One region of the Mesorhizobium sp. PL10 genome, then DNA from elsewhere that is predicted to be linked to it. Evidence: riboswitches for the same ligand, from Rfam matches in the RefSeq annotation. Region 1 holds a riboswitch; each other region holds the start of a gene.
What was found. Region 1 has a riboswitch for cobalamin ahead of ACWGTO_RS25350 (CbtB domain-containing protein). Riboswitches for the same ligand answer to the same signal wherever they lie in the genome.

Region 1 (6,535 bases):
TCGTGCATGACCAGATGCAGGTGGTTCTCCCTGGCGATCGAGGCCGGCCGTGTCACCTCGGTGCCGGCAGCAAGCAGCGACACCACGCGCTCGGCGCCGCTTCTGGCCACCGTATCCTCGAGCTTTGCCAGCGAACAGACATGGATCATCGCGCAATCTCCCTGGCGCCATCGTCGCGCCGTGCGTGCCAGTCGGCAAGCGCCGATTCGAGCCGCCGCCATTCCTCATCGGACCCCGGCAGTCCGGCACGCAGTACCTGCGGCCGGTCGGCAAAATGCCGAAGCAGGATGCCGTGCTCACCGAGCGCCGAAAACAGCCCGACGGCGTCCGGCATTTGAAGATAGCGAAACAGCGTCGTGCCACCGGTAACAGCGACACCGAAGCGTGCAAACAGCTCATCGAGCCGCCAGGCATCCGCAGCCAGCCGGCGCCGCATGTCGGCCTGCCAGCCGCTGTCCGCAAGCGCGCGGATACCATACTCCAGTGCCGGGCCGGCGACGGCCCAGGGGCCGAATTGCGTTTCAAGCCTTTCGACCGTCAACGCATCGGCAAGCGCAAAGCCGAGCCGCAGGCCGGCCAGGCCAAAGAACTTGCCGAAGGAACGCAGCACGACGATACCGTCCTGCCCGACATCGCCGGCGAGGCTTTCCGCATCCGGGCCGACATCCATGAAGGCCTCGTCGACGACCAGTAGTCCGCCTCTGGCGCGCAATTCCGCGGCAAGCCGCAGCAGACTTTCCCGCGGCACAACGCGCCCGTCCGGGTTGTTTGGATTGACGACGATGGCGAGGTCGGCCGCAGCGAGCGCCTTGACATCGTCGACCTCCGCGACGGCATGGCCGGCAATCGCAGCGGCCCTGGCGTGCTCGGCATAGGTCGGCCCCAACACCAGCGCCCGGCCGGGGCCCACCAGCGAAGCGACGCGCGGCAGCAGGATCTGCGTGCCCGGGGCGGATGCCACATGAGCTGCCGAAGGCGCGCCATAGGCGCCTGCCGCGATCCTGGCCAGCTCACGCAGACGCGCCGCTTCCGGCAATCGTGACAGAGCGGTGGCGGGCAGCTCGAAAAGCGGGTAGGAGTGCGGATTGATACCCGTCGAGAGATCGACGAAAGGCTGTGGCGCGTGGGGGAAGAGCGCGCTCGCCCGGCCAAGGGATCCACCGTGATCCACCGCAGCAATCGCTCCATCAGAAAGCTTCATGTCGGTCCTGATCGCTTTCCTGTCGCTGGCCATCGAACGCATCCTGGGTTACCCGGACTGGTTGTTCCGTGCCGTTGGCCATCCCGTCACCTGGTTCGGCAGGCTGATATCCTTTCTCGACCTCAGGCTCAACCGCGCCACTGATTCCGACGCCTTGCGTCGCCGCCGCGGCGTACACGCGCTGCTGGTCATTGTGCTGGTGCCGGCGGTGATTGCCTTCATCGTACAAATCCTGCTCTGGCAGCTCTTTCCTGCCGGCATGATCGTCACGGCGATCCTGGCATCGTCGCTGCTGTCGCAGAAGAGCCTTACCAAACATGTCGAGGCCGTGGCCGATGCGCTGGACACTGGTGGACTGGCGCTCGGGCGCATTGCGGTTGCGCGCATCGTCGGCCGCGATCCCGAAAAGCTCGATCACGCCGGCGTCAGCCGCGCCGCGATCGAAAGCCTGGCAGAGAATTTTTCCGATGGCATCGTCGCACCCGCCTTCTGGACCGGCGTTTGCGGGCTGGCCGGCGGCGTCGCCTACAAGGCCGCCAACACCGCCGATTCGATGATCGGCCACCGCACCCCGCGCCACGAGGCCTTCGGCCGGGCGGCAGCACTTTTCGACGACTGGATCAACCTGCCGGCCTCCCGGCTGACCGCGCTGCTCATCATTGGCGCCGCCTTTCTTGTCAGCGGCGCCGATCCTCGCAACGCATGGGATGCGGTGCGGCGCGACGCCAAAAAGCATCGCTCGCCCAATGCCGGCTGGCCAGAGGCCGCTATGGCCGGCGCCCTCGGCCTGGCGCTCGCCGGCCCGCGCAGCTATGGCGGCGTTGTCGTCGACGATGCGTTCATGGGCGAAGGCGGCCGGCGCGAGGCCGAGAGCCTGGACATCAGGCGGGCACTGAAACTCTACCAGGTCGCAGATTATCTGCTGATTGGGTTGTTCGGATTGCTCTCGGCGGTGCTGATCGCGGTGACGTTCTGAGCGGTTCTTACCCTCGCCCTGTGGGGAGGGTCGTTCCGCATAGCGGATCGGGTGGGGGTAGGCTTGGCCAACTCGCGAAAGGGAAACCGGAACCCAAGACCAAGAAATAGAAATCGCCGTGCCATAAAAAGGCATGGTTATTTCGGAGACAAAAATGAGCGTCGTGAGCGGTGTAGTGCTTTGTACGTCCTCTGCTGAAGACTGTTCGAACCCGAACGGTCAGCCCGTTCTCTTCGAGCGAGTACAGGAATGGCTAGCGACCCACGGCGGCCCCTTCCAACAACTTAGAAGCGTCGAGGACAGCTTCGGCGGCGGCAAACATCCGCAAATGTTTGTGGCCGGCGGAGGTTTTAATCATTTTCCTGAAGACGATTTTGCGGCCTACGTGCTGTCGTTGCCTTGGCAAAATCCGGAAAACGTTGTTCTGGTGATCGACCCCGAAGAAGGAGCTACCCGCATCTTCAGGCCCCCTCTGTTGGCAGGTAGCTCGTAGCCCTACTTGTCAAATATATAGTTCCCCCGCACCGGGGAGGGTAAGAGCCCCTTAGAACTCAATCCCCTGCTGCGCTTTCACACCCGCCGAAAAATGGTGCTTGGTCACGCCCATTTCGGTGACGAGGTCCGCCGCCTCGACCAGTGCCGGCTTGGCGTTGCGGCCGGTGACGACGACATGCAGGCCTTCGCGCCGCGCCTTCAACGCCGCCACCACCCTGTCGAGGTCGAGATAGTCGTAGCGCAGCGCAATGTTCAGTTCGTCGAGCACGACAAGGCTGATCGAGGGATCGGCGATCAGCTCCAGCGCCTTGGCCCAGGCGGCTTCGGCAGCCGCGATGTCGCGCTTCAGATCCTGCGTTTCCCAAGTGAACCCCTCGCCCATCGTGTGCCAGACGACGCGGTCGCCGAACGCGGCAAAGGCATCCTTTTCGCCGGTGTGCCATTTGCCCTTGATGAACTGGACGACGCCGACACGCCTGCCGTAGCCGAGCATGCGCAACGCGAGGCCGAAGGCGGCCGTGGTCTTGCCCTTGCCGGGTCCGGTGTTGACGATCAGCAGCCCCTTCTCGACCGTCTTTTCCGCAACCTCGGCATCCTGCACCGCCTTGCGCTTGGCCATCTTGGCGCGATGGCGTTCTTCGTCTCTTGCGTCGATATCGGTCATTATTTCACCTTGAGCGGCAGCCCGGCCACCATCAATAGCACCGTATCGGCAATCGCCGCGACCTGCTGGTTGAGCCGGCCGGCAGCGTCGCGGAAACGGCGCGCGAGCGCATTGTCGGGCACGATGCCTTGCCCGACTTCGTTGGAGACCACGAACCACGGTCCGCGCGGCCGCGCCAGCACATCGGCCAGCCGCCGGCATTCTGCATCAAGATCATGGTCGGAAAGCATATGGTTGGTCAGCCACAGCGTCAGGCAGTCGACCAGCACCGGCTGGTTGTCAGGCAAGACCTCAAGCGCGCCGGCAAGATCGAGCGGCGCATCGATAGTCGTCCAGCCTTCGCCGCGCCGCGACCGATGCTGCGCGATGCGCGCGCGCATCTCGTCATCATAGGCTTCCGCGGTGGCGATATAGGTCCATGGCCGCGGCAACGCCGTCGCCAGGGTTTCGGCGTGCGCGCTCTTGCCGGAGCGCGCGCCGCCGATGATGAAGGTCAAACTGCGATCAGGCAAAGCTGTCGCGCGGGCTGGTCGCGGTGCCGGTGAAGCGCCCGCGTACCACGCCGACAACGGCACCAAGCACAAGCCAGAACACCAGATTGGTCACCGTCACCGCCACCACGAACTGATGGTGCAGGCCTTCCGGGATCGGCGTCTCGAAACTGTCGGGCTGTGGCGCGCCGACAATATGCGGGGCGACAATCAGGACGACGGCAAGGACGGTCAGCGGCGCCGAGGTGCGGAAGGCGATCAAGGCAAGGCCAATGGCGGTCGCCGCCACCGTTGACCACCACCAGATCTGGCGCGGCATGAGATCGGCCGCCGGCATTGCCGGCAGTTCCGGCGGCAGGCCGAGGCCCGGCGCCAGCGTGAACACGGCAAAGCCGGCCAGACCCCAGAATACGCCCTGGCGCCAACTGCCGATGCCACCGGCGAATTCGGAAACCGCCACTAAGACCAGCGCGAAACCGATGCCGGTAACGATGTTGGCCAGCACGCTGAACGCGAAGCGCTCGAAGCCATCGGCCGGCGCCCAGCCTTCGTCCTCCGCGGGCGCGGCTGCTACAGCGGGTGCGGGTGCTGCGCTGCTCATGGCATTTTCCGCCGGCGCGGCGGTGCTCATGGCCGTGGTGCCCGCAGCGTTGGCGGCGGGCGCCGCGGCATGCTCATGGTCATGGCCGCCACCAGCCTGTTCGTAGACTTCCGCCTTCAAGATGAGCGGCACGGTAGCATAGGCCTGCAGGCAGGCGAGAACGACGCCAGCCACGAGCCCGGCAATCGCCGCGACGAACACGACGTTGCGAAACAGGGTCATGATGTCAGGTCCTCGTCAGTGGCAGGGAAACGCCATCGAATGGCGATAGTCGTGCGCGGCATTGTGGACCGCATCGATATGCGAGAAGCCGACAACGCCGATGACGAAAATGCCCAGAAACGCGCTAAGCACGAGCTGCATGAAACGCGACTGCGAGGAGACGGAAGCGCCGAGGGAGACGGAAGCGGTATTCATATCTTGTCCTTTCGCCCTCCACCCGAGGGCATCGAAGTCAGTTCCCTGTCGCCGGCAGGTCTCCTGGCTCGCGGATCAGCGCCCTTCCCCACCTTCCCGAAGAAAAATCCTCAGTGGCTTGGAGAGGACTACCGCACACAGTTGCGGGGGCAGCCACGGCATCGGGCAACAAGTCAGCCCTCACCGCATTCCCTCTTGGTCCCTAGTGGAACCGACGACATGCGTGACTATAGGCTGAAACAGCCGCATCCGGCAAACCAAATTCCGCCGGCCAACAGCGCGAATGCGCCATGCAGCGTTACGGGTTCAAGGCGGTGATCCGCTCCGCAACCAGCCGCTGCAGCCGCCACAGATGACGATCGTGAATGCCGCGCTCCTCCAGATTCTTCACCGTGTTGTAGAGATAGTCGGCGCCTGACCCCCAGTGCCCGCAGGAAGTTGCCAGCCTGTCGACGACCTTCGCTTCGTCGAGCGGGCCGGAATAGGTCAGCCCGTTGCGGTTGATGACGAAAGCCAGGGCTCTGAGCGGACCGGCCTCGCTTGCAAGCTTCAGCATACGCGGCCGGTAGCTTGTCGGCTTCAGTGTGATTTCGCGCCGGAACAGCCGGCCCAGCTGCTCTCGCCGGTTGTCGTCGGGCAGCCGGAAGGCGACGCCCTTGCACTGTCCGCCGCTGTCGAGCGCCATCATCAGGCCCGGGCTTTCCTTGGTGCCCCGCCAGCGCGTCATGTTCATGCAAAAGGAGCGGTGCCAGCCGCGCGCCAGGGCAACGCGGTCCTCGACATAATCGATTTCCGGTTTCCAGATCAGCGAGCCGTAGCCGAACAGCCACAGCGGTTCGCTATCGGGGAGTTCGGCCTGCAATTCATCCACCAGCACGTCGTAGTCGCGGTCATCCAGATGCATCAAGTCCGGATCCGGCCCAGGGTCCCTGATCTCGCGCCAGCAGCGCGCGACCAATTCCGGCGTAAGCGACATCTGTCGTGCGGCCACGTTCCGAATCCCCCATATCCGCGACATGATTATGCGCCGCGCCCCAAGCCGGCAATGCGGCGCCCTGATTGACAAACGATTTGCCGGGGTGTCGGCTGGCGTATCCTTAGAGGACGCCAGCCATGCAACCCAATCCGAGCCAGCGCGCCCCCTATAACGGCCTGACCAAGGCCGAACCGACGCTGCCGTCCTCGGCCTATTGGGACGCGGGAAGCTACGGGCGCGATCTCGACGCCATCTGGTACAAAAGCTGGCTGCTCGTCTGCCGCGAGGCCGACCTTGCCCAGCCTTTGGCGTTCAGGACCTTCCGCGTCGGCACGCAGGAAATCGTCGCGCTGCGCGACGATACCGGCGAACTGCGCGCCTTCCACAACACCTGCCGGCATCGCGGCTCGCAACTGTGCCAGGAGAGCGAGGGCCGGCTGAAGGCGCGGCTCATCACCTGCCCCTACCACGCCTGGTCCTATTCGCTGCGCGGCGACCTCGTGCGCGTTCCCTCGAAATCGCTGCCCGAGGGTTTCGACAAGGCTGATCATCCGCTCTATCGCGTGGCGCTGTCGGTCTGGCGCGGCTTTGTCTTCGTCAACCTGCAGGAGGATGCCGCCGGTTCGGCCCAGGCATCCTTCGATCCGGCATCCGGCAACCTCGGCAACTGGCCATTAGAAACGCTGGTATCAGGCCATGTGCTGCGCAAGGTGA
Region 2 (6,535 bases), on a different contig from region 1:
GCTGCTCGAGCACTACCGGCGCTTTCTCGGCTTCCGCCGCCAGCATCCGGCGCTGGCCAAAGGCGACATCGAGTTCATCGAAAGCGAGGGCGACACCGTCGCCTTCACCCGCCGCGAGGGTAATGAGCAGATCGTCTGCGTCTTCAATCTGGGCAGCAGGCCGGCCGAGGTCGATCTCGGCGGCCAGGCGCTGCAGCCCTTGGCCGGACACGGTTTTTCGGGACAATCCGGCACAGGCTCCATCCGCCTCGGCGGCTACGGCGCCTGGTTCGGGCGTATCGACTGAGTTTTGACGAAACGGAATTTCTTGAGGAAATCTGGGTTCTCTAGGGAAATCACTGGGAGGAAATCATGGCCGATGTCACGCTGAGACAAGTGAAGAAATCATACGGCAATCTGCACATTCTCCATGGCATCGACCTCGACATAAAGTCGGGCGAGTTCATCGTCTTTGTCGGCCCTTCGGGCTGCGGCAAGTCGACCTTGCTGAGGTCCATCGCGGGGCTTGAGGAGATCACCTCCGGCGAGCTGAAGATCGCCGGCGAGGTGGTGAACGATGTGCCGCCGTCCAAGCGCGGCATCGCCATGGTGTTCCAGTCCTATGCGCTCTATCCGCACATGACCGTCTACGACAACATGGCGTTTTCGATGAAGATCGGCAAGGAAAGCAAGGCCGAGATCGACAAGCGCGTGCGGCAGGCCGCCGAGATCCTGCAGCTGACCAAATATCTCGACCGTCTGCCCAAGGCGATGTCGGGCGGCCAGCGCCAGCGCGTCGCCATCGGCCGCGCCATCGTGCGCAATCCGAAGGTGTTCCTGTTCGACGAGCCGCTGTCGAACCTCGACGCCGCGCTCCGCGTCGCCACCCGCATCGAAATCGCCAAGCTCAAGGAATCGATGCCCAACACGACCATGATCTACGTCACCCATGACCAGGTCGAAGCCATGACGCTGGCCGACCGCATCGTGGTGCTGAAGGACGGCCATATCGAGCAGGTCGGCACGCCGATGGACCTCTACAAGAAGCCCGGCAATCTGTTCGTTGCCCAGTTCATCGGCTCGCCGGCCATGAACATCCTGCCGGCGACCATCGACAAGACGGGCGACCCGACCGTCGTCAGCCATGTCGGCGGCCGCAAGGCGACAGTGCCGATCGCGACGCCGGCGTCCGCCAAGGGTGCGGCGGTCAGCTTCGGCGTGCGGCCGGAGGATCTGTCGGTCGCCACCGGCACGGAATATCTTTTCGAAGGCGTGGTGGACTATGTCGAGCAACTCGGCGAGGTCCAGCTGGTCTATATCGACATCGGCCGCGCCGACCTGCCGCTGGTGACCAAGCTGCCCGGCAATGTCGAGGTCAAGCGCGGTGCAAAGCTGCGGCTGACGGCGGATGCCGGCGACCTGCACATCTTCGACGCCGACGGACACTCCTTCTCGCTCAAGCCGGTGGAAGTGAGGGCTGCCTGAGAGTCGGCTCGTCGTATCGGCATGAAAAAAAGCGGCAGGCCAGGCCCGCCGCTCTTTTTTTGGAAACTTCGGCTGTTAGCGGTTGCCGAAGAGGTTCCGGTCGCTGCCTTGCGGGGCAGATTTCTGTACGTCGCCCGACGAGTTCAACAGCTTGTACACCGGCGAACCGGTGTTCGGAACCGACGACGTCCGTGTGTTGTCGACGTTGACGGTCGCCTGGTTGTCGACGGCGCTGGAGCCGACATTATCGTTGCGGGCGTAAGCACTGCCAGCGGCAACCAAAAGCGCAGCGGCAGCAAGAGCAATCTTCTTCATTTCAGGTCTCCTGAGTTTCATCATGCGGCAAAGCGGCTATCCCGCCGCTCTGCGTTTTGTTCGATGTTCGACTGGGATCGTTGTTGGAAAACCCTGAGGTCGGATCCCGATCGGCCGTTAGCGGCCGAAGAGGTTGCGGTCGGCGCCCTGTGCAGGGGCCTGAGCAGCCGAATCTGACTTCGCAACCGAAGCCGTGTGGCCGCTGTCGGTCGACGCAACCGCAGGCTGGTTGGCACCGTTCGAACCATAGTTGTCACTGGCGGCGAAAGCGCTGCCGGAAATGGCCACAACGGCGGCGGCAGCGAGGATAATCTTTTTCATTTCAAATGCTCCTGAATTTCTTCGAAATCCCAATAGCGACGGACGGGCCGCCACTCTTTTTGTTTGGATCGGGATCGGCTGTTAATGGCCGAAGAGGTTGCGGTCGCTGCCCTGAACGAGGGGCTGCTTGTCAACGGGCGCCGACTTCTGAATGGAAGCCGTATACGAGCCGTCAGCCGCCGCGGTGGGCTGGTTCGCTCCATTGGAACCGTAATTGTCGCTACCAGCGAAGGCACTGCCGGTGATGGCCAAAACGGCCGCGGCAGTGAGGATGATCTTTTTCATTTTTAGCACTCCAGTTTGTCTGTCCGTCTAGCGGCGTGTGGTGGGAGAATTCGCGTCGTTCGGACAGCCCCCGATGTGGGAAAGCCAGAGGCTGGTTTCCAATCACGAAGTTGTTCCGGCTGGGCCATGACTTCGCCTCTTGTAATTTTCGTAAGCATGCCTACTATCTAATTTTATGCCAATAATACAAAGCCTTACGTAACAGTGCCATCCGGCTCACCGAGTGTGTCAGGGCGTCAGCGTTCACACCGTCCTGCACGCATTGTCAACAGAAACGAACCGTTCGGTTCGATTTTAGAAACTGCTAATAGTCACTTTTCGATACTGTTGGTCTTTTTTGACCCGGCCAAGAGCCGGACAAGAGGCGATTCGAAACAGCAAAGATCGCTCGCCAAATCAGGATTTCGGCCCCGCAGTCGCCAGCCGATGCGCATGCGATGCGTGTCGCGCCGCATGGAGACGATGTCGCTTTCATGCCGATGTCGCGACCGCTGCCGTGATTAGATGATTCCATCTCAGGTGCCGCTTCGTGACGACGGAGCGGAGAATTGGGAAGCCGGTCTAAATCCGGCGCTGCCCCCGCAACGGTGGTGGAGTTCAAGTCGCAACGGGAGACCACTGGGCGAGAAGCCTGGGAAGGTGTCGCGATGGTCCGCAAGGACAACTCCAGAGCCCGGAAACCAGCCCGAGATGCTTGAACTCGACTGATCGCGGTGGGCGGTCAAGAGGTGGATAGTGCATGTCCGGCGTCGCGCCGGCCTGCAGCCGATCCTTCCTCCATCACCACCAAGTTCAGTCCTTGAACCATGAGGACAGAACTATGGATGCGCGCAACGACATGCAGAGGCTCTTGAACGGCCGCAAGCAAGGTTATTCGCTCGAGCAGCCCTTCTACACTGACCCGGACTACTTCAAGCTCGACATGGAGCTGATCTGGTATCGCGACTGGCTGTTCATCGGCCATGATTGCGAGCTGCCGAAGCCCGGCAGCTATATCACCGTGCAGATCGGCGACTATCCGGTGGTGCTTGTCCGCGACCAGAAGGGCAACATCAACGCCTTTCACAATTCCTGCCGTCATCGCGGCAGCCGCGTCTGCAACACCGAGAAAGGCACGGCGGCAAAGCTGGTCTGCCCCTATCACCAGTGGACCTACGAGCTCGATGGCCGATTGCTGTTTGCCCGCCAGATGGCCGAGGGTTTCGACAAGAGCCAGTTCGGCCTGAAGCCGGTCGCCTGCGAAAGTGTGGCCGGTTACGTCTTCATCTGCCTGGCGAAAGAACCCGCAGACTTCGCGCCGATGCGGGCCATGATCGAACCGTACCTCAAGCCGCACCGGCTGAATGAAGCCAAGATCGCCTTCGAGACCACGATCATCGAGAAGGGCAACTGGAAGCTGGTCTGGGAAAACAACCGCGAGTGTTATCACTGCGCCGGCAACCATCCCGAACTGTGCAAGACATTTCCGGAAGCGCCGACGGTGACCGGTGTGCAGGGCGCAGACAGCGACCCGGAGATGCTGGCGCACTGGGCAAAATGTGAGGCGGCGGGCCTGCCGAGCAAGTTCCGCATCGATCCGGCCGGACAATATCGCGCCACCCGCGCGCCGCTGCTGCGCGATGCCGTCAGCTATACGATGACGGGAAAGCGCGCGGTGACGAAGAACCTTTCCGACACCGTTGCCGCCGATCGTATCGGCACCTTGATGCATTACCACTATCCGACGACCTGGAACCACATCCTGATCGACCATGCCGTGACCTTCCGCGTGCTGCCGATCAGCGCCACCGAAACCGCGGTGACGACCAAGTGGCTGGTACACAAGGATGCGGTCGAGGGCGTCGATTACAGCCTTGAAGAGCTCACGCATGTCTGGACCGAGACCAACGACCAGGACCGCCGCATCGTCGAGGAAAATGCATTCGGCATCCTGTCGCCGGCCTATGAGCCAGGCCCCTATTCGGAGCTGCACGAGGGTGGGGTGATCCAATTCGTCGAATGGTACGCGGCCTTCATCGGTCCCCGTCTTGCCGAAGGCGGCCGGCCGGCGCTGCGCAGCGTGGCGTGAGCTCATGTCGCCCAAAAGTGTTTCGCGGTTTTGGGATCATGACATGAGCAGAGCACCAGATGGCGCCGTGGAACGACAGGCTGCAGGTGCTGGAAGTGATCGGCGTCAGCGACGAGGCGCCTGACGTCAAGACCTTCACCTTCCGGTCCGATAACCAGACCTGGTTCCGCTACAAGCCGGGCCAGTTCGTGACGCTGGAGCTGCCGACACCGGACGGACCGCTGATGCGCACCTACACGCTGTCATCCTCGCCGTCGCGGCCGTTTTCGATCGCGGTGACGGTGAAGGCACAGGCCGGCAGCATCGGCACACGCTGGATGTTCGACCATCTGGTGCCCGGCTCGCACGTCAAGGCCTATGGGCCGGCCGGCGATTTTTCGCTGCACAGCCACCCGGCGGCCAAATATCTGTTCATTTCTGCCGGCTCCGGCGTGACGCCGATGATGTCGATGCTGCGCTGGCTGAACGATTGCGCGCCATGGACGGATGTCGGCTTCGTCAACTGCGCGCGGCGTGCCGAAGAGATCATCTTCCGCAAGGAACTCGAACTGCTCGGCGGCCATATGCCCGGCCTGTCGCTCGGCTTCATGATCGAGGAACGCTCAAGCCGTGAAGGCTGGTACGGCCATATGGGCCGCATCGACGCGATCCGGCTGCCGCTGCTGGCGCCCGATTTCCGCGAACGCGAGATCTTTTGCTGCGGCCCCGATCCGTTCATGCGCGCCGTGCGCGGAATGCTGGAGGCCGCCGGCTTCGACATGACGAAGTACCATCAGGAGAGCTTTGCCGCGCCCGCGGTGGAGGAAATCCCGGCGCCGTTTGCCTCACCAGCTGAAGACGGCGCTGCTGTCCCTGTCGAAGCCGTGACGCCGATCCGCTTCTCGCTTTCGGAGGTCGACGCCGGCTGCGTCGCCGGCCAGACCGTGCTGCAGACAGCGCGCAGCTCGGGCGTGCGGATACCAGCCGCCTGCGAGTTCGGCCTGTGCGGCACCTGCAAGGTGAAAAAGGTCTCCGGCGCTGTCGAGATGAGCCACAATGGCGGCATCCTCGACCACGAGATCGATGACGGGTTCATCCTTGCCTGCTGCTCGAAACCGCTGTCGGCGCTCGAAATCGAGGCCTGACCGACCGACATCGCTGCAACCTGTCATGAGGCGCCGACCAAGGAGTTCGCGGCTCTTTGTCTTGCCAAGGAAGGGCCAACTGATTTAGACGCACTCGGGAGGGCTTTGCCAGACCGTGGCGTCTGGGACGGGGAAGAAGCAATGCAGCAACGGGTCTACGCGGTAGCCAGCAAGGACATCGTTTTCGAATCGTTCGATGGCGAGGCCGTCGTTCTCGACCTTTCGAACGGCAAGTATTTCGGCTTTTCCGATTCCGGCAGCCGGGTATGGCAGGCACTGTCGTCAGGCGTCGCCGCCCAGTCGCTGGTAGAGGCGAGCGCCGGCGGCGCAGCGACGATCGGAATGGCTGATCTCGATGGCTTCATTGCGCGACTGGTCGACTTCGGGCTGCTCGTGCCTGCCGAAACGCCGGAGCAACCGCTTTCGAGTGACCTCGCGGCCGAACTCGCCGCCACCCGCGAGCCGCTCAAGGTCGACGTTCATGACGACCTTGCCGATCTCATCATCGTCGATCCCATCCATGAGGTCGAGGAACCGCTCGGCTGGCCTGCGGTGAAGCAGGCATAGATACTTCCCGGGCGACCCGGCGCGATACCGGACGCTGGAACAATCAGGCCATGCCCTCGATCACGCTGCAAACCCTGCCGGACTATGCCCGCCAAGTGCTGGCGGCGGCAGAAGACGCCGCTGCCTGCTATCCCGTCACCACCAAGGTTCGGTTGCCCGGGCTGGATCTGACCGTCCATCTCGATCATGGCGCGCTGGCGGATGCCATGGGCCGCGCCTTCGTACCGGCTCCGGACGATTCATCCGCATCCGGCGACTGCCGCATTTTTGTCGCCCATCCGGGCATAGCCGGCGTTGCCGCCCCGGCGAGCTGGGGCGGCGAGTACAACCATCATGCCTTTGCCAACCGGCTGGCCGAGGCCGGATTGCGCGGCAGCTACTATCACGACCT
Region 3 (6,535 bases), on a different contig from region 1:
CCCGTCAGCGCGCCGCTTCCACGACGTGCTGACGAAGGCACATTCCCACCCGGCTCCCGTTTAGGCACAGGCTTCAGATCACTTCAGCCCAGTTTGCTCCGTCCGGGCAACGGCATATACATGCTAGGCCGCCTTGGATGCGTCTCTCAGAGAACGCGCGGCTTTGACCATATTGACAAGTGCCGGACGGACTTCCTCCCATCGACGTGTCTTCAAACCGCAATCGGGGTTGACCCAGATCTGACTATCGCAAAGGCGCTGGCGCGCCTGGGAGAGCAGGTTCTTCATCTCGTCGATTCCCGGCACCCGCGGTGAGTGGATATCATAGATGCCCGGTCCGATCTCGTTCGGATAATTGAAGTTTTTGAAGGCGTTGAGCAACTCCATCTGCGAGCGAGAGGTTTCGATGGAGATAACATCGGCATCCATTGCCGCGATCGCGTCAATAATGTCGTTGAATTCGGAGTAGCACATGTGCGTGTGGATCTGGGTCTCATCGTACACGCCCGTCGAAGCGAGCCGAAAGCATTCGATGGCCCATTCGAGATAATGCACCCGCTCGGACTTGCGTAGCGGCAAGCCCTCGCGCAGTGCGGCTTCGTCGATCTGAATCACCTTGGCGCCGGCGCTTTCGAGATCACCCACCTCGCCACGAAGGGCGAGCGCGATCTGACGGCAAACGACCGAGCGCGCGAGATCATCGCGGACAAAGGACCAGTTGAGAATCGTGACGGGGCCGGTGAGCATGCCCTTAACGGGTTTGTCTGTCAGCGATTGAGCGAACCGCCACCAGCGAACCGTCATAGGGTTGGGCCGCGATACGTCGCCGAAAATGATCGGCGGGCGCACACAGCGTGACCCGTAGCTCTGCACCCAGGCATTTTGGGTGAAGGCGAAGCCGGAAAGCTGCTCCCCGAAATACTGCACCATGTCGTTTCGTTCAAACTCGCCGTGCACCAGCACGTCCAGCCCGATCTCCTCCTGCCAACGGATTGCTGCTTCGATCTCCTTCCTCAGGAACGCCTCATAGTCGACATAGCTCAGTTCTCCCTTTGCATGGGCGGCACGCGCGTTGCGAATCTCGGGCGTTTGCGGGAAAGAGCCGATCGTGGTGGTCGGAAAGGGCGGCAGACAGAGCCGCTCGTCCTGAAGCCTAGAACGTTCAGAAAAACCGCTCTTCCTGCGCATCATGCTCTCGTCGACGAAGGCGAGGCGTCCTTCGACCAGCGGATCATGAATCTTCGGGGACGTCAGACGCGCGGCGGCTGCTTGGGTTGAAGACTCCAACTGTGCTGCAACCGCCTCCCGGCCTTCGGACAAGGCCCGGGCGATCGTGGTCAGTTCGTCCATCTTCTGCGCCGCGAATGCGAGCCACGACCTTACGTCCCGGTCCAGCGTGGTTTCCAGTTCAAGGTCGATCGGGACATGCAGAAGCGAGCACGAGGGCGCGATCTCCACTCGCTCGAGTGGCCAGCCGGCCACGACCGGTTTGATCCGGTCAAGCATGGGGCGCAGGTTCGCGCGCCAAACGTTGCGACCGTCGATCAGGCCAAGCGAAAGCACCAGGTCTTTTGGCGCAAGCCGGCCCACCGCCTCCAATTGTTCGGGAGCGCGTGCAAGGTCGAGATGCAGGCCCCCCACAGGAAGCGAAAGAGCGGTCTCGAGGTTGCCGTTCAGCCCGCCGAAATAGGTGGCGAGCATGATCTTTAGCTCCGGTGCCACTTTCGAAAGGCGCTCGTAGGCAAAATTGAACGCATCTTGCTCGTTTGGAATGAGATCGAGCACGAGTGCCGGCTCATCGATCTGCACCCAGTCGGCGCCCGCGAGTTTCAGTCGACGCAGCAGCAGCTCGTAAACCTGCAGCAGCCGCGGCAATAGCGAAACAGGGTTGAAGTCCCGGGTGGGTGACTTGGCGAGTTTGAGGAAGGTGACGGGCCCAAGGATGACCGGGCGAGTGTGAATGCCCAATGCTCTGGCATCAAGGAAGTGATCCAACGGCTTTGAGGAGGACAGGGCAAAGGCTTGATCGTCGGCGAGCTCCGGGACCATGTAGTGGTAGTTGGTGTCGAACCACTTGGTCATTTCCAGCGCTGTCACGGCTTGACCGGTTTGCCCGCCACCAGCAGCCTCTCCTTGGCTGCCACGAGCCATGGCAAAATAGGTGTCGAGCGAGATTTCTCCCACCCTCCAGCCATAGCGTGGCGGGACAGCGCCGACCATTGTTGCTGTGTCGAGCACATGATCGTAGAGTGAGAAGTCGTTGGACGGAATCTTTGTCACGCCGCGGTCGCGTTGTTCAATCCAGTTCGCGACACGCAGCGCCCGCGCCGTTTCGAGAAGGTCGGCTGCGGAAGATTTTCGCGACCAATAGGCCTCAAGCGCGCGCTTTAGCTCGCGACGGCGTCCGATGCGCGGCAGGCCAAGCGTGGCTACAGGAACTATGTGAGAGAGAGACATACCATACCCCGATGATTGGGGCGTGGACGCAAGGCAGACGTTGGCAAGCAGACGAGCCGGTTGCTACGCCCACCGAGACACCCCGCCTGTGGACCTTGTTCGCCGTGGCAGGTCTCCTGGCTCGCGGGTCAACACCTCAGCCCCTCTTCCCGAGGCTATTGACCTCCGTGACATGAGTGAGCTTGGCTCGCCGCTTACAGTTGCGGGGGCAGCGCCGGCATCTTCACCGGCTTCCCTCTTAGCTCTGTTGCGGCCGAACCGCATCAGAGAGCCATCGACTACTTACATTCCCCGGAGAGGACGTTGCTGTCAATCACATAAACAAATCTTTATATCGTGATCCCACTTGGTACGATAATTGCCGGGCGTCGGGTGATCGCGATCCTTTCGGCCGGTAGCCTGCTCAATTTCCTGCCCTTTGGGAGCCATTGCGACAATGGCCTGGCCTCGAGTCCAATGCGACTAAAAGACAATTCCAGTTCGTCGAAATAGCGGACCAGCGCCTCCGGCTCGCTGGCGATCTTGACCTCGCGCATGATCGCTCCGGTCGCGTCAACAATGCACACGCTGCTCTCTTCCAGAGAGACATCGATTCCCGCATAATGTTCCATGGCTGTTCCTCTCATGATGTTTGGAGCCGATCGCTCGGACTCCGTTTCAACACCATCATTCTGAGGGACAGCCACCCAACCTGGCTATGCTCGCGAAGGCCGGCCCATTACGGCATCTAGTTGGGATCAAACTTCTTGCCTTCTGGCGCCGGTTTCTTGACCCAGTGCCGTTCCAGCGCCGACAGCATTGTGCGTTCGGTCAGGTCGACGCCTTCGATCAGCGCCTTGAAGCCGGCATCGCCCGACGCCTTGGCCTCGGCGGGAATGGCGTCGAGCGCGCGGCGCAGATTGTCCGACACCGACAGCATGTCGCGGGCGAAATTGGCGACCGCATAAGTGCGCGCATCGTGCACGTCGCGCGCGGTGCGACGGCGCAGGTTTTCCATCTCGGCGGCGACGCGCAGCGTGCGGTCCTTCAACTCTTCGTTTGCCTTCAGTAGCCGCGCAACCGCTTCGTAGTCGCCATCGAGGCTGCCTTCCTTGCATTCGGCATTGGCCCCGGCCGTCTCGGCTTCATCGGGCGCGCTTTGGTCTTTTGATTGGTCGCTCATCGACATTTCCCGTGCTCTCGAATGGTATGGATTTTATGCCCGATATCGAGGTTTGGCGGCCGAAAATCAATGGCAGGCATACTGAAAGCCCCTGTCGCATCGAGCACGTATGACGAAGAGCTTTCGATTCCTCCCATTGAACGGCCACTTGGCTTAGACATCGTTGAAGAGGTGGCCAAGCGCAGATTTGAACGCCGCTGCGGCGGTTTCCGCTGGGTAGCGCTGATTGGTTGGGAGCCCGGCTACAGGCTGCTGCGCTATCCAGCCATCGCCGGATTTGTCGCGATGAACCTCCAATTTTCCGCGCTCAGCCGGCGCGTAAAAGATCTCGAATTGAGACTGGGCGTGACTTTGTTCCACCGCTATCCGGGCGGGGTCAGGGTGACGGCCGCCGGCGACTGTTTCCTGGCCAAAATACGACGTATTCTGAAAGATCTCGACGACACGCTTCAGGGGCTTGAATCAGCGGGCCACGGCGATAGCCACTCGCGTTTCTACGCAAGCATCATCCCGAGCTCTAATCTGATGCTCCATTACCGTTCCGCGCGCGAAACGGCGGCCCCAAGCGAACGCTTGATCCTCGGTCATGAACGGAGACAACATGGGCGCAGCTACATCTGGCCGGATCTGCTTGCGGCCGGCTTGACGGTCGAAAAGTTTGTGGCGTCCAGACTATAGGATCCATGTCTCAGGATCATTCATGGAGACGGTGAACCGAGCGGCGGCTGCACGATGCCGCGACTTTAGCTCACCGATCTTTGGGCGCGGCGCCGACCGGCCATCATTGACGACGTCTCGCCTGAGCTCGCGAGGCAGGCCTTTGCTGCCGCGCACAGAGGAAGGACTAGTGACAGCATCCCACCCAACCACGATGGTAGCGACGCATACGCCCAGACTTCTATCGCCTTTACGGCGTGCTTGCGACGTGCGTGCACCCCCCAAAATCGCCCAGTCAGGCCAAAGGATTTTCCGACCTGTCATCCCTCTTCATCTTTCCTCTTCCGCCGGGTGCGGTTTGGCTTCGGGAAATCCTGTTGTGGAGCCACACAGAGATCTTGTGAGCAAACCTGCTCACCCTTGTAGTTGGCCAGGGCCTGCAGCAATCGCTGTCCAATCCGCCGTTTCGTTTTTTCCGAGCCATCCTGCCAATCAGCAAGCGACTTCAGTGCCACTTCGATCAACTCGATCGCGCGATCCTTGTCCCCGCTCTCGTAAAAGTACTGACCGGCTGCCGGATAATATAGGAACTTGAAGCGGCCGTCGCCTTCCGGGGGATCCAGAGCCAGGATGTGTTCGGATAGCTCCTTGCCCATCGCGAAGCGCTCGGCAGACGGAATGTTTGAATAGTCCTCCTCCGGATGGAAGAGTTGTTCCAGTGCCTGAGACAACCAATTCACGGTGTTCTTGTTGATCGCGTCGCGAACGAAGAGCTGCAGGACCGGCAAGCCTGCCTCCATATCGCGCATTTCGTGAAGTAGCAGATTCGCATGACAAGTCCGGATATTGGGATCGTCCGGGAACAAGGCGACACCCTCTTCGATGGCCGAGAGCGCGGTGTGCCACTCCTGTTTCTTGAACGCCGCATAATATTTCTCCAATATCGGCGTTTTCACCGCTTGTTCGCGCATTCTGCCTTCGTTTTCGGCAATCCGCTTGGCATCACCGGCTTTCGCTTGCTTGCTGGTGCGCCAGCTGCCGTCGATCACTTTGGGCAAGACCTCAGCCAGGTCCATCGGATGACCGATAAACGCGATGGCGCCGTCACGATCGACAACGAACGAGGTCGGAATCCCGAGGGAGAAGCTGGGTTCCATCCAAAGTTTGTCCATTTCGCTTGAGAAATCGAACGCTATCCGATAGTTCAGATAGGAGCAGTTTTCCGTCAACCACGCGTCCAGCTTAGTACGCGCTTTGTCCGCGGTCGGAGCGTCTTCAGAAGCGGCGACCCCGACAACTTCAAGCCCGCGATCCTTGTATTTCTCCTGCAGCTCCGCCAGATGGGGCATCGCCGCCACGCATGGGCCACACCACGTCGCCCAAAATTCGACGATGTACAGTTTCCCAGGCTGGAAGGCGGTCAGCGGCTCGCCACGCAGCCAGCTCTGCACCTTGATCGCAGGGGCCGGGGAATTCATCCGAAGCACCATGTCACTCTCCAATTATCGCCAGATGCGCTACTTTTTGTGCGAGCTTGTTTTTCCGGGGAAACGGAACACGCGAACGAAGCGTGTGGGCAGCCCTCACTCAGTATTGCCGCTCTTCAGATTAAGCAAAGGCCGTGCCACCTCGCTCAGCACCAGTAAGCCTACGACTTTGCTTAGGAGGTCTATCGAGCAAGATCGCCTTTTGTAGCAAAACCGACATGGCGTCTGTCGCTGTCAGATTTTGGACACGGATTATGTATGTGTAGCCACTAGCCGGCAGCCAAATCGACGGTCGTCCATCGCGCAGCACTTCGGCGCTGGTTAGAAGTACGCATGCGATCTCCACGCCATGTCTGGATAGCGCGGGAACAGCCTGCCTACCTGCTCATGGACGATTTGTAGCGCGGTCGACGGGGATGATTAGAAGAAGCAGGAATGTGAGCGTTGCAACAAGGAAAACGGCCGGCAGCAACGCGACGTGCAGAAACTTGCAAAATGCGGTACAGACGAGCTGGCCGACCGCGTCTCCCTTTCTCGAGTGCGACTCAGCCGTGTCCGGCGGTGCTGCAGCTGCAATGTCCTCGCCAATTTCTTGGCTGAGCTTTGGCCCCTTGCTCAACCTGCGGCCGAGCGAATCGACGAAGGCGTCATAGCGCTGCCTACCTTCCGTGCGCGCTTCAGGCTGAACGGCGTCAGGTAAGGCCGGGGTTGACGTGAGCCAGAAGCGCACGAACAAGGCCAGCGTCTCGATCGATATGCCGAGATCGCGTTC

Region 2: linked by a shared signal. The riboswitch ahead of ACWGTO_RS16750 (aromatic ring-hydroxylating oxygenase subunit alpha) and the one ahead of ACWGTO_RS25350 (CbtB domain-containing protein) in region 1 are both predicted to bind cobalamin.
Region 3: linked by a shared signal. The riboswitch ahead of metE (5-methyltetrahydropteroyltriglutamate--homocysteine S-methyltransferase) and the one ahead of ACWGTO_RS25350 (CbtB domain-containing protein) in region 1 are both predicted to bind cobalamin.

Annotation. Positions count from the first base shown of each region.
Region 1 is NZ_JBSKBR010000019.1:8,717-15,251, forward strand. Features, by position in the region: gene ACWGTO_RS25315 (tyrosine phosphatase family protein) at 1-149, opposite strand, end outside; gene cobD (threonine-phosphate decarboxylase CobD) at 146-1,201, opposite strand; gene cbiB (adenosylcobinamide-phosphate synthase CbiB) at 1,200-2,177, shown strand; gene ACWGTO_RS25330 (hypothetical protein) at 2,332-2,670, shown strand; gene cobO (cob(I)yrinic acid a,c-diamide adenosyltransferase) at 2,722-3,336, opposite strand; gene cobU (bifunctional adenosylcobinamide kinase/adenosylcobinamide-phosphate guanylyltransferase) at 3,336-3,848, opposite strand; gene ACWGTO_RS25345 (CbtA family protein) at 3,841-4,650, opposite strand; gene ACWGTO_RS25350 (CbtB domain-containing protein) at 4,666-4,845, opposite strand; cobalamin riboswitch at 4,882-5,076, opposite strand; gene ACWGTO_RS25355 (gamma-glutamylcyclotransferase) at 5,144-5,836, opposite strand; gene ACWGTO_RS25360 (aromatic ring-hydroxylating oxygenase subunit alpha) at 5,959-6,535, shown strand, end outside.
Region 2 is NZ_JBSKBR010000009.1:166,878-173,412, reverse strand. Features, by position in the region: gene bglA (beta-galactosidase BglA) at 1-286, shown strand, start outside; gene ACWGTO_RS16770 (ABC transporter ATP-binding protein) at 352-1,464, shown strand; gene ACWGTO_RS16765 (DUF680 domain-containing protein) at 1,540-1,779, opposite strand; gene ACWGTO_RS16760 (DUF680 domain-containing protein) at 1,897-2,100, opposite strand; gene ACWGTO_RS16755 (DUF680 domain-containing protein) at 2,182-2,385, opposite strand; cobalamin riboswitch at 2,886-3,088, shown strand; gene ACWGTO_RS16750 (aromatic ring-hydroxylating oxygenase subunit alpha) at 3,206-4,453, shown strand; gene ACWGTO_RS16745 (2Fe-2S iron-sulfur cluster-binding protein) at 4,513-5,577, shown strand; gene ACWGTO_RS16740 (PqqD family protein) at 5,719-6,144, shown strand; gene ACWGTO_RS16735 (serine kinase) at 6,195-6,535, shown strand, end outside.
Region 3 is NZ_JBSKBR010000068.1:1,552-8,086, reverse strand. Features, by position in the region: gene metE (5-methyltetrahydropteroyltriglutamate--homocysteine S-methyltransferase) at 124-2,457, opposite strand; cobalamin riboswitch at 2,547-2,748, opposite strand; partial or broken gene ACWGTO_RS32240 (IS110 family transposase) at 2,871-3,068, opposite strand; partial or broken gene grpE (nucleotide exchange factor GrpE) at 3,188-3,619, opposite strand; gene ACWGTO_RS32230 (LysR family transcriptional regulator) at 3,689-4,297, shown strand; gene ACWGTO_RS32225 (TlpA disulfide reductase family protein) at 4,597-5,766, opposite strand; partial or broken gene ACWGTO_RS32220 (CopG family transcriptional regulator) at 6,332-6,535, opposite strand, start outside.